Regions from separate parts of the Burkholderia sp. MSh2 genome, predicted to be linked through region 3. Evidence: predicted binding sites of a transcription regulator. Region 3 holds the regulator's gene; each other region holds the start of a gene.
What was found. The regulator sigma-54, encoded in region 3, starts transcription at its own class of promoters, with help from an activator protein. The targets are predictions, from matches to a motif close to TGGCANGNAANCTGCTTT.

Region 1 (3,274 bases), on a different contig from region 3:
GCGATCGCGCCGATGCTCGTGATCGGCATCGGCGCCGGCATGCCGTGGGGGCTGATGGACGGGTTGTCGGTGAGCGTCGTGCCGAAGGAGCGTGCGGGGATGGCGACCGGGATCTTCAGCACGACGCGCGTGGCCGGAGAAGGCATCGCACTCGCGATCGCGGGCGCGGTGCTGGCCGCGCTCGCGCAGACGGGGCTGCGCCACGCGGCGGGCGCGGCCGGTACGCCCGACGCGGCGCTGCGTGCGGCGGCGCGGCTCGCGACCGGCGACCTCGCGGGTGCGGCGGCGGCGCTGCCGGGCGCCGGTCACGCGCTGCTGCTCGCGAGCTATACCCATGCGTTCGATCGGCTGCTGACCGGGCTGGCCATTGTCACCGTGCTGTGCGCGGCAGTGGTGTTCGCGTTTCTTGGCGGCCGCCCGGCGGCTGCCGAAGCGGGCGGCGCTGCCGACGGTCCGGCGCAGGCCGACGAGCCGGCGCGCGACCGGATCGACGCGGCGTGCGCCGAGGCGCACGGGCGCTAGGTATCGCGCTGCCGCGCATGGCGGCGTGGGCCGCAGTTGTCGGAACGCCGCCGGATACCGGCACGGCCGCGTTCGAGCGCCGGCGGGCCCGCCGTGCGCATCAAGCCGGCACGAGCGGCGGCAGCGCCGGATCCGCGCGAGCCTGAGCCCGCTCCACGTCGACCACGACATGCCGCCGCGCGTCGGGCCACAGGTGCGCGCGGCTTGCCACGTGCTCGTCGATCGTCGCGCGGCCCTGCACGAGCCAGGTCGTCTGGCGCACGAAGTCGACGAACAGCAGCGCGATCGCCGGATTCACCAGCAGGTTGCCGATCGTGTTGAACAGGTTGTTGCCCGCGAAGTCGGGCAGCACGAGCGTGCGGCGGTCGGGCAGGTCGACGAGCGGCTCGTACGAACCGTCGGCGCGCCGCTGGCGGCCGCGGTACGAGCAGTCGCCGTTGCCCGCCGCATCGGCGGTCGCGACGATCAGGAACGCCTGCTCGCGGATGAACGCGATCGCGTCGTCGGTCAGGGGGCCGGAGTCGCTCATGGCGTCGGGCGGCGTGAACGCCGCGGCAAGGGGATGCGCGATCCGCACGCAAGCGCCATGCCACGGGCGGCGGCCCGCAGCGCGTGAGGCTGCCGGTGCGCACTGTGCCGAATCCGAACACCGGCCGCGCCGTTGCGCAGTCGCACTGTTCAGAAACGGCGCACCCGCCGTGCTGCGCGAATGAACACCGCACGGCACGCACGCGGGGCGGCCGTTGCCGTCGCGCCTTCGCGGCGTGCCGGCCCCGTTTGGCACGCATGTTGCGTTAACGCATGCAGCGCGATCCAACCGGCGCTGTACTCACACAAGCACGATGAACAGGAGACATGTATGAACCCGTTTGACCTGAAACAACTGGGCCTCGACGTCGAATATCCGTACCGCCAGCAGTACGACAACTACATCGGCGGCAAGTGGGTTCCGCCGGCGAAGGGCGAGTACTTCGAGAACGTGTCCCCGATCAACGGCCAGCCGTTCTGCCGCGTGCCGCGCTCGGGCGCAGACGATATCGAGCTGGCGCTCGACGCCGCGCATGCCGCGCGCCGCAAGTGGGGCAAGACCTCGGTGGCCGAGCGCGCGAACCTGCTGCTCGCCGCCGCCGACCGGATGGAAAAGAACCTGAAGCTGCTGGCCGTGGCCGAGACGATCGACAACGGCAAGCCGCTGCGCGAGACGATGGCGGCCGACCTGCCGCTCGCGATCGACCACTTCCGCTACTTCGCCGGCTGCATCCGCGCGCAGGAAGGCGGCATCTCCGAAATCGACGACAACACCGTCGCGTACCATTTCCACGAGCCGCTCGGCGTCGTCGGCCAGATCATTCCGTGGAACTTCCCGCTGCTGATGGCCGCGTGGAAGCTCGCGCCGGCGCTCGCGGCCGGCTGCTGCGTGGTGATGAAGCCGGCCGAGCAGACGCCCGCGTCGGTGCTGGTGCTGATGGAGCTGATCGGCGACCTGTTCCCGGCCGGCACGATCAATATCGTGAACGGCTTCGGCAAGGAAGCGGGCGAAGCGCTCGCAACCAGCAAGCGCATCGCGAAGATCGCGTTCACGGGCTCGACGCCGGTCGGCAAGCACATCCTGCGCGCGGCGGCCGACAGCCTGATTCCGTCGACGGTCGAACTGGGCGGCAAGAGCCCGAACATCTTCTTCGCCGACGTGCTCGACCAGGACGACGCGTTCCTCGACAAGGCGCTCGAGGGGCTCGCGATGTTCGCGCTGAACCAGGGCGAAGTGTGCACGTGCCCGTCGCGGATCCTGATCCAGGAATCGATCTACGAGCGGTTCATCGAGAAGGCCGTCGCGCGCGTCGAGCGCATCAAGGCCGGCCACCCGCTCGACCTGCAGACGATGATCGGCGCGCAGGCGTCGCAGCAGCAGCTCGACAAGATCCTGTCGTACATCGACATCGGCCGCGGCGAAGGCGCGCAATGCCTGACGGGCGGCGAGCGCACGGCGCCGGCCGCCGAGCTCGGCACGGGCTACTACGTGAAGCCGACGATGCTGCTCGGCAACAACAAGATGCGCGTGTTCCAGGAAGAGATCTTCGGGCCGGTTGCGTCGGTGATGACCTTCAAGGACGAGCAGGACGCGATCGAACTCGCGAACGACACGTTCTACGGGCTCGGCGCGGGCGTGTGGACGCGCAACGGCACGCGGGCGTACCGGATGGGCCGCGAGGTCGAGGCCGGGCGGGTGTGGACCAACTGCTACCACCTGTACCCCGCGCACGCGGCGTTCGGCGGCTACAAGCAGTCGGGGATCGGCCGCGAGACGCACAAGATGGCGCTGTCGAACTACCAGCAGACGAAGTGCCTGCTGGTCAGCTATCAGGCCGAGGCGCTCGGGTTCTTCTGAGCAACCGGGGCGGCGCGAGGCGACGGGGCCGACTGGCCGGCACGCAGGGCCGGCCGGTACGGTCGCGGACGTGCGACGGCGACGCGCGCGGCACTCCGGCCGCGCCCGTCGCCCGACGGTCGGAGGCATGTGCCCGGCCGTCGGGCGGTGCGCGGCGGGACGGGCGCACGCGCCGGCCATCCGCATGCCGCGCCGCTTCCGCTCCCGACATCCGACTGACACCCGGCGTCGGCCGTGCCGCGTCGCGGCGGGCGCCGGCAACGACACCGGCAGCCGCCCGCTCGCGGCGACACGGCGCGCCGAGGTCCGTGAAGGCAACCCAGCATGGCAGAACCGCCCCGATCCTTTCCGCGCCACCCCGTATTC
Region 2 (3,274 bases), on a different contig from region 3:
GACGAGCACGAAATCGGGCGCGGTCTCGAGAAAACCGACGATCGCATGCACGTGCAGCGGTTCGCGGCCGGGCCGGTCGAGCACGGTATCGAGGTGCGTCGCATGAAAGCGCTCCTCGCCGATCGCGGTGATCGTCGATGCGAGCTCGTTCGCGTTCGGAAAGATCTCGCCCCACGGCCGCTGCGCGAGCTGCCGGCGCGAGATGTCGAGCATCGCCTCCGCGGACGGATTCGCGAACGCGATCCGCAGCGTCTTGCGGTCGAGCACGATCACGACCGTCGGCAACGCTTCCAGCCCCGCCAGCAGGCCCGAGCGGGCGAGCCGCTCGTCGTCCGTCAGTCGCTCGGGTTGCCCCGTTCTCGCCTTGATCAGATTCTTCAGAACCATCTGCGTGCTTGTCGCGCCCCAACGGGCCATGAAATGAAAATTCCCGGAACAAAAAAGGGACGGCTGGACGCCGTCCCCTTTCAGACTCCGCCGCTCCCGCCGCAGACCGCGCGACGGGAACGAACCGGCATGACGGCGCTGAATCGAAGCGCCATTGCCGATTACAGCGAGTAGTACATCTCGAACTCGATCGGGTGCGTCGTCATGCGGAACTTCGCCAGCTCCTGCTCCTTCAGTGCGAGGTACGCGTCGATCATGCCGTCGGTGAACACGCCGCCACGGGTCAGGAACTCGCGATCCTTGTCGAGCGCTTCGAGTGCCTGGTCCAGGCCCGCGCAGACGGTCGGGATCTTTGCATCCTCTTCCGGCGGCAGGTCGTACAGGTTCTTGTCGGCAGCTTCGCCCGGATGGATCTTGTTCTGGATGCCGTCGAGGCCGGCCATCATCAGCGCCGTGAAGCACAGGTACGGGTTCGCCATCGGGTCCGGGAAGCGCGTTTCGATGCGGCGGCCCTTCGGGTTCGACACGTGCGGAATGCGGATCGATGCCGAACGGTTGCGCGCCGAGTACGCGAGCTTGACCGGTGCCTCGAAGTGCGGGACCAGACGCTTGTACGAGTTCGTCGTCGGGTTCGTGATCGCGTTCAGTGCACGGGCGTGCTTGATGATGCCGCCGATGTAGAACAGCGCCAGTTCCGACAGGCCGGCGTAGCCGTTGCCCGCGAACAGGTTCTGGCCGTCCTTCCAGATCGACTGGTGAACGTGCATGCCCGAACCGTTGTCGCCGACGACCGGCTTCGGCATGAACGTCGCCGTCTTGCCGTACGAATGCGCGACGTTATGGATGATGTACTTCGACCATTGCGTCCAGTCGGCGCGCTGCACCAGCGTCGAGAACTTCGTGCCGATTTCGTTCTGGCCCTGGCCCGCCACTTCGTGGTGGTGCACTTCGACCGGGATGCCGAGCTGCTCGAGCAGCAGGCACATTTCCGAACGCATGTCCTGGAACGTGTCGACCGGCGCGACCGGGAAGTAGCCGCCCTTCGTGCCCGGACGGTGGCCCGTGTTGCCGCCTTCGAATTCCTTGCCCGACGACCACGGCGCTTCTTCCGAGTTGATCTTCACGAAGCAGCCCGACATGTCCGTGTTCCACTGGACCGAGTCGAAAATGAAGAATTCCGGTTCCGGACCGAAGAAGGCGGTGTCGCCGATGCCCGTGCTCTTCAGGTACGCTTCGCCGCGCTTCGCGAGCGAACGCGGATCGCGCTCGTAGCCCTTGCCGTCGGCCGGCTCGACCACGTCGCAGGTCAGCACGAGGGTCGACTCTTCATAGAACGGATCGACGAAGGCAGCGCTCGGGTCCGGCATGAGCAGCATGTCCGACGCCTCGATGCCCTTCCAGCCAGCGATCGACGAGCCGTCGAATGCATGACCGCTTTCGAACTTGTCTTCGTCAAACGCCGAAACCGGCACCGACACGTGCTGCTCCTTGCCGCGCGTATCCGTGAAGCGGAAATCGACAAACTTGACGTCCTCGTCCTTCACGAGCTGCATGACGTCGGCGACGGTTTTACTCATAACCTCTTCTCCTGATTGAACAATTCCGGCGGACTGGGAACCGCCTCGTTTATCGAGCTGACCGGGGTCTTGCTTTGGCGCAGCACGCCCCGATTCGACCGAATCCTATAAAGCAGCTTCCGTGCCACCCGTACGAAAAATGGGCGCGAATCGCGCCGGCGCTCGCCGCGACGGGGCTGTACTGCGCAATTCCGGGGCCCGACGCCGCACCGGCCGCCAAACGCAGGCACCGCAATGGTGCGATCGCCGCGATGCGCCGCGCCGACCGGATCATTCTGGTGCATCCGCGTCATTCTGCACTGTTTTGGTGAACGCGTGGGCGGCGCGTGCACCGTACCGCATGCGGGCATCCGTGCCGCGACGCCGCGCTAGAATGGTCGTTTGACCAACAGGAGACTCTCCGCCATGAGTACGCTCGACCAGCTTTACGCAAAGGCCGACGAACGCCGCGCCCAGGGCGCGCTCAACTACGCCGGCGCGCTGCTGCCGGCCGAAGCCTTCGAACTGCTGCAGCTCGACCCGGCGGCGCGCCTCGTCGACGTGCGCACCCGCGCCGAACTCGACTGGATCGGCCGCCCGCTCATCGGCGACGGCCAGTACCTGCACCTCGAATGGACGCGCTACCCGGGCGGCGTGCCGAACGCCGAATTCGTCAACGAACTGAAGGCGGCCCTCCCGGCCGGTACGCCCATCCTGTTCCTGTGTCGCAGCGCCGCACGCTCGAAGCTCGCCGCGGTCGCCGCCGCGCAGGCCGGCTTCACCAGGGCGTTCGACCTGCTCGAAGGCTTCGAGGGCGCCAAGGACGCCGAAGGCCACCGCAAGACGGTCGAAGGCTGGTGCTTCCGGAAACTGCCGTGGATCGGCGCCTGACGGCCTGACGACACGCCACGCACTCCGGCTGCGACGATCCCATCGTCGAGCCGGGCGATGACATGCCGATGACGGGCCGCGTTGCACGGCCCGCGGCCTCGGTACGGCCGGATCGGGAGCCGCTCAGGCGCGCGGCGTCTCGGGCTCGACGACGTCCCCGCCGAGCAGATGCACACCCTCGCGCAGTTTCACGTACGCGGCCGCGACGGCCTCCGGCTCGCCCTTCACGCCCAGGTCGATGTGACGGCGCGCGTAGATCCCGCCGCGCTCCGCATCGCCCACGCTCGGCAGGCTGAACACGCGCACGCCCGGAAAATCGCGCTCGATGCGCTCCATCAGCGGCGTGAGGGTCGATTCGGGCAGCTCGAACACCAGCAGCGAGCGCTCCGCGTGCGGCGTCGCATGGTGCAGATGCGCATACTTCGTGTCGAGCACCCATT
Region 3 (3,274 bases):
GAATCGCGACACCTTCGCCGAGGCCGGTCGAGCCGAGGCGCTCGCGCGCGAACAGGTTGTCCGTGACGGTGCTGCGGGCGATGCCGTTCTGATTCTCGAACATCAGCCCGGCTTGTTCGAACACGCGTTTCTTGCTGGTGACCGAGAGGTCGATGACGACGTTCTCTATGGGCAGGATTTTGGCTAGGCGATTCATGTTGGCAGGCGATTGGACGGCCTGGGGTCTCCTTGCGGCGGCAGACTGATTTTCCATGTTCGGCGATATCAAGGCATTCGGAATCGGCAACCTGCAAGGCAGCTACCGCACTCAACGCCCCCCCGGCGATAACCGGGACATTATAGAGCACAGCCGCGTGCGTGGCGCGGCACGGTCGGACCGGTTGCACCGCGGCGCGAAGTCGCAAAAAAAACGCCCGGCGAACCGGGCGGCGTGCGTGTTGCAGTAACGGTTATTGCGGCGGCAGTTCGATCTGGTCGATCGACGGTTGAAGCTTGATCGGATCGTGCGCATGCGTTTGCAGGCGCTCCATGTGCTTGACGACCTGGCGATCCAGCTTGTCGATCAGCAAGTCGATTGCCGCGTACAGGTTGCCGTTTGCGCTTTCGACGAAGATGTCCTTGCCCTTCAGATGCAGATTGATTTCCGCGCGCTGCTGCTTGTCCTTTTCCTTGTGGTTGTCGACCGAGAGGATCACAGTGCCATCGATCACCTGATCGCTATGCCGTAGCACCCGGTCCAGCTTGGTGATCACGTATTCGCGAATTGCAGGCGTGACTTCGAGATGATGTCCACTGATCTTCAGGTTCATAGTGCTTCTCCAAGCGAGTGACCACCCGGCCGCATCGTGGCGGCGCTCCGGTCGACCTGCCCGTGCCGCACGAGGCGGCATATCGCGGACAAGTCGCCCGGCCCTGTTCCCCGTATGCGCGGTGGCCGGAACACGCCTGCCGCCGGGCAGGCAGCAGGCTTAAAGAGACTTGCGCAGATTCACTGCCGGGATCTTGAGGGCTTCGCGATATTTGGCAACCGTGCGGCGCGCGACCACGAAACCCTGTTCTGCCAGCAGCTCGGCAATGCGGCTGTCCGAAAGCGGCGATTTTGGGTCTTCAGCTCCTATCAGTTGCTTGATCAGGGCTCGGATGGCGGTCGACGAGGCGGCGCCACCGGTGTCGGTCGAGACGTGAGATCCGAAGAAGTACTTAAATTCAAGCGTCCCGAAGGGGGTCAGCATGTACTTCCCGGTTGTCACACGGCTGACAGTCGACTCGTGTAGGCCCAGCGTATCAGCTATTTCCCGCAAAACCAAGGGGCGCATGGCAATTTCGCCGTGCGCAAAGAAATTCTTCTGACGCTCGACAATAGCCTGTGCGACACGCAGGATCGTGTCGAAACGCTGCTGGATGTTTTTGATCAGCCAGCGCGCCTCCTGGAGCTGTTGCTTGAGCGAGCCGGCCGACGGATCGCCGCGGCTGTTGCGCAGGATGTTCGCGTACAGGTTGTTGATCCGCAGGCGCGGCACGACCTCCGGATTGAGCTCCGCGAGCCATCCCTGGCCGGCCTTCTTCACGATGATGTCGGGCACGACGTAGTCCGCCTCGGCCTTGCCGTACGCGGCGCCGGGGAACGGCTCCAGCGAACGGATCAGCGTATGCGCGTCGCGCAGCGCGTCGTCGCTCGCCTTCAGGTGCTTACGCAAGCGCGTGAAGTCGCGAGCGGCAAGCAGCTCGAGATGCTGCGACACGATCTCGAGCGCGAGCGTGCGCGTCGGGGACGGATCGAGGCGCAGCAACTGCAGCTTCAGGCATTCGGAGGCCGAGCGCGCGCCGACCCCGGGCGGGTCGAAGCTGTGCAGCAGCGCGAGCGCGGCGTTCAGCTCGTCGCAGTCGATCTCCAGCTCGGGCGGCAGGTCGGCGAGCACTTCGTCGAGCGTGGCGGTCAGGTAGCCGTCGTCGTCGAGCGATTCGATCAGGAACATCACGAGCGCGCGATCGCGCGGGCCGGCCTGCGTGACGCGCAACTGCGCGGACAGGTGGTCGCGCAGCGACGTCGCCGCTTCCTGCACCTGCAGCGGCGGGAGGTCGTCGTCGTCGGACGCGCCGCTCGACCGGCCGAATTCGTCGAGATTCCATTGCGGGCCGTCGTTGCCGTCGCCGGACGCATAGCCGTCGTATTCGTCCGCGCCGGCCGGCTCGTCGCGCTCGGCGCGCTCGCTCGACGTGCTGCTGTTCGTCGCAGCCGGTTCGGTGTTCGGGGCGGGGGGCGTCTGCGCGATCAGCGAACCGTCCGCTGCGACACGCAGCGGGCTCGCGATCCATTCGTCGTCGTTCTCGAGCAGCGGGTTCTGCGCGACGGCCATCGCGACTTCCTGCTGCAATTCGAGCGTCGACAACTGCAGGAGCCGGATCGACTGCTGCAGCTGGGGCGTCAGCGCCAGGTGTTGCGACAGGCGGAGTTGAAGGCTGGCTTTCATGGCGAGGAGGGAGTCATACCGGCAGTTTGCCACGACCCAGGCGCGTTGAGCCATCCGCGATTACGCGCGGCGCGCCGCCCGGCCGCGGGCATGGCCGCGAAGCGGGACGCGGCCCCGCTTCGCGGCCATGCCGGGCGGGGTGCACCAGCCACGAGGAGGGTTACATGCGGAAGTGCTCGCCGAGGTACACGCGGCGTACGCTTTCGTTCTCGATGATTTCGCTCGGCGCGCCGGCGGCGAGTACCGAGCCGTCGCTGATGATGTATGCGTGGTCGCAGATGCCGAGCGTTTCGCGGACGTTGTGATCGGTTATCAGAACGCCGATGTTGCGCTGCTTCAGGAACTTGACGATCTTCTGGATCTCGAGCACCGCGATCGGGTCGACGCCGGCGAACGGTTCGTCGAGCAGGATGAAGTTCGGGTTGGTTGCGAGCGCACGCGCGATTTCGACGCGGCGCCGCTCGCCGCCCGACAGCGACAGCGCGGGGTTTTCGCGCAGGTGGCCGATCTGCAGTTCGTCGAGCAGCGCCTCGGTGCGCGACGCGATCGCGTCTTTCGACAGCCGCTTGCCGTCTTCGCCGTGCTGCAGCTCGAGCACCGCGCGGATGTTTTCCTCGACGGTCAGCTTGCGGAACACGGACGCTTCCTGCGGCAGGTACGACAGGCCGAGCGACGCGCGCTTGTGGATCGGCAGCAGGCTGATCGAGCTGCCGTTCAGCGAGATCTCGCCCGCGTCGAGCGGCACGAGGCCGACGATCATGTAGAACGACGTGGTCTTGCCGGCGCCGTTCGGGCCGAGCAGG

Region 1: a site for sigma-54 is predicted at 1,301-1,318, ahead of exaC (acetaldehyde dehydrogenase ExaC). Genes of this name have one in related genera too.
Region 2: a site for sigma-54 is predicted at 2,074-2,091, ahead of glnA (type I glutamate--ammonia ligase). Genes of this name have one in related genera too.

What each region holds. Positions count from the first base shown of each region.
Region 1 covers NZ_JPGM01000004.1:141,894-145,167, reverse strand. Annotated here, with positions in the region: gene GQ57_RS03170 (MFS transporter) at 1-522, shown strand, start outside; gene GQ57_RS03165 (pyridoxamine 5'-phosphate oxidase family protein) at 623-1,051, opposite strand; gene exaC (acetaldehyde dehydrogenase ExaC) at 1,382-2,908, shown strand; gene GQ57_RS03155 (hypothetical protein) at 3,233-3,274, shown strand, end outside.
Region 2 covers NZ_JPGM01000025.1:104,780-108,053, forward strand. Annotated here, with positions in the region: gene glnL (nitrogen regulation protein NR(II)) at 1-387, opposite strand, end outside; gene glnA (type I glutamate--ammonia ligase) at 549-1,964, opposite strand; gene GQ57_RS17030 (rhodanese-like domain-containing protein) at 2,370-2,834, shown strand; gene GQ57_RS17035 (competence/damage-inducible protein A) at 2,958-3,274, opposite strand, start outside.
Region 3 covers NZ_JPGM01000082.1:16,311-19,584, forward strand. Annotated here, with positions in the region: gene GQ57_RS34145 (PTS sugar transporter subunit IIA) at 1-253, opposite strand, end outside; gene GQ57_RS42515 (hypothetical protein) at 252-446, shown strand; gene hpf (ribosome hibernation-promoting factor, HPF/YfiA family) at 450-809, opposite strand; gene GQ57_RS34155 (RNA polymerase factor sigma-54) at 969-2,471, opposite strand; gene lptB (LPS export ABC transporter ATP-binding protein) at 2,632-3,274, opposite strand, start outside.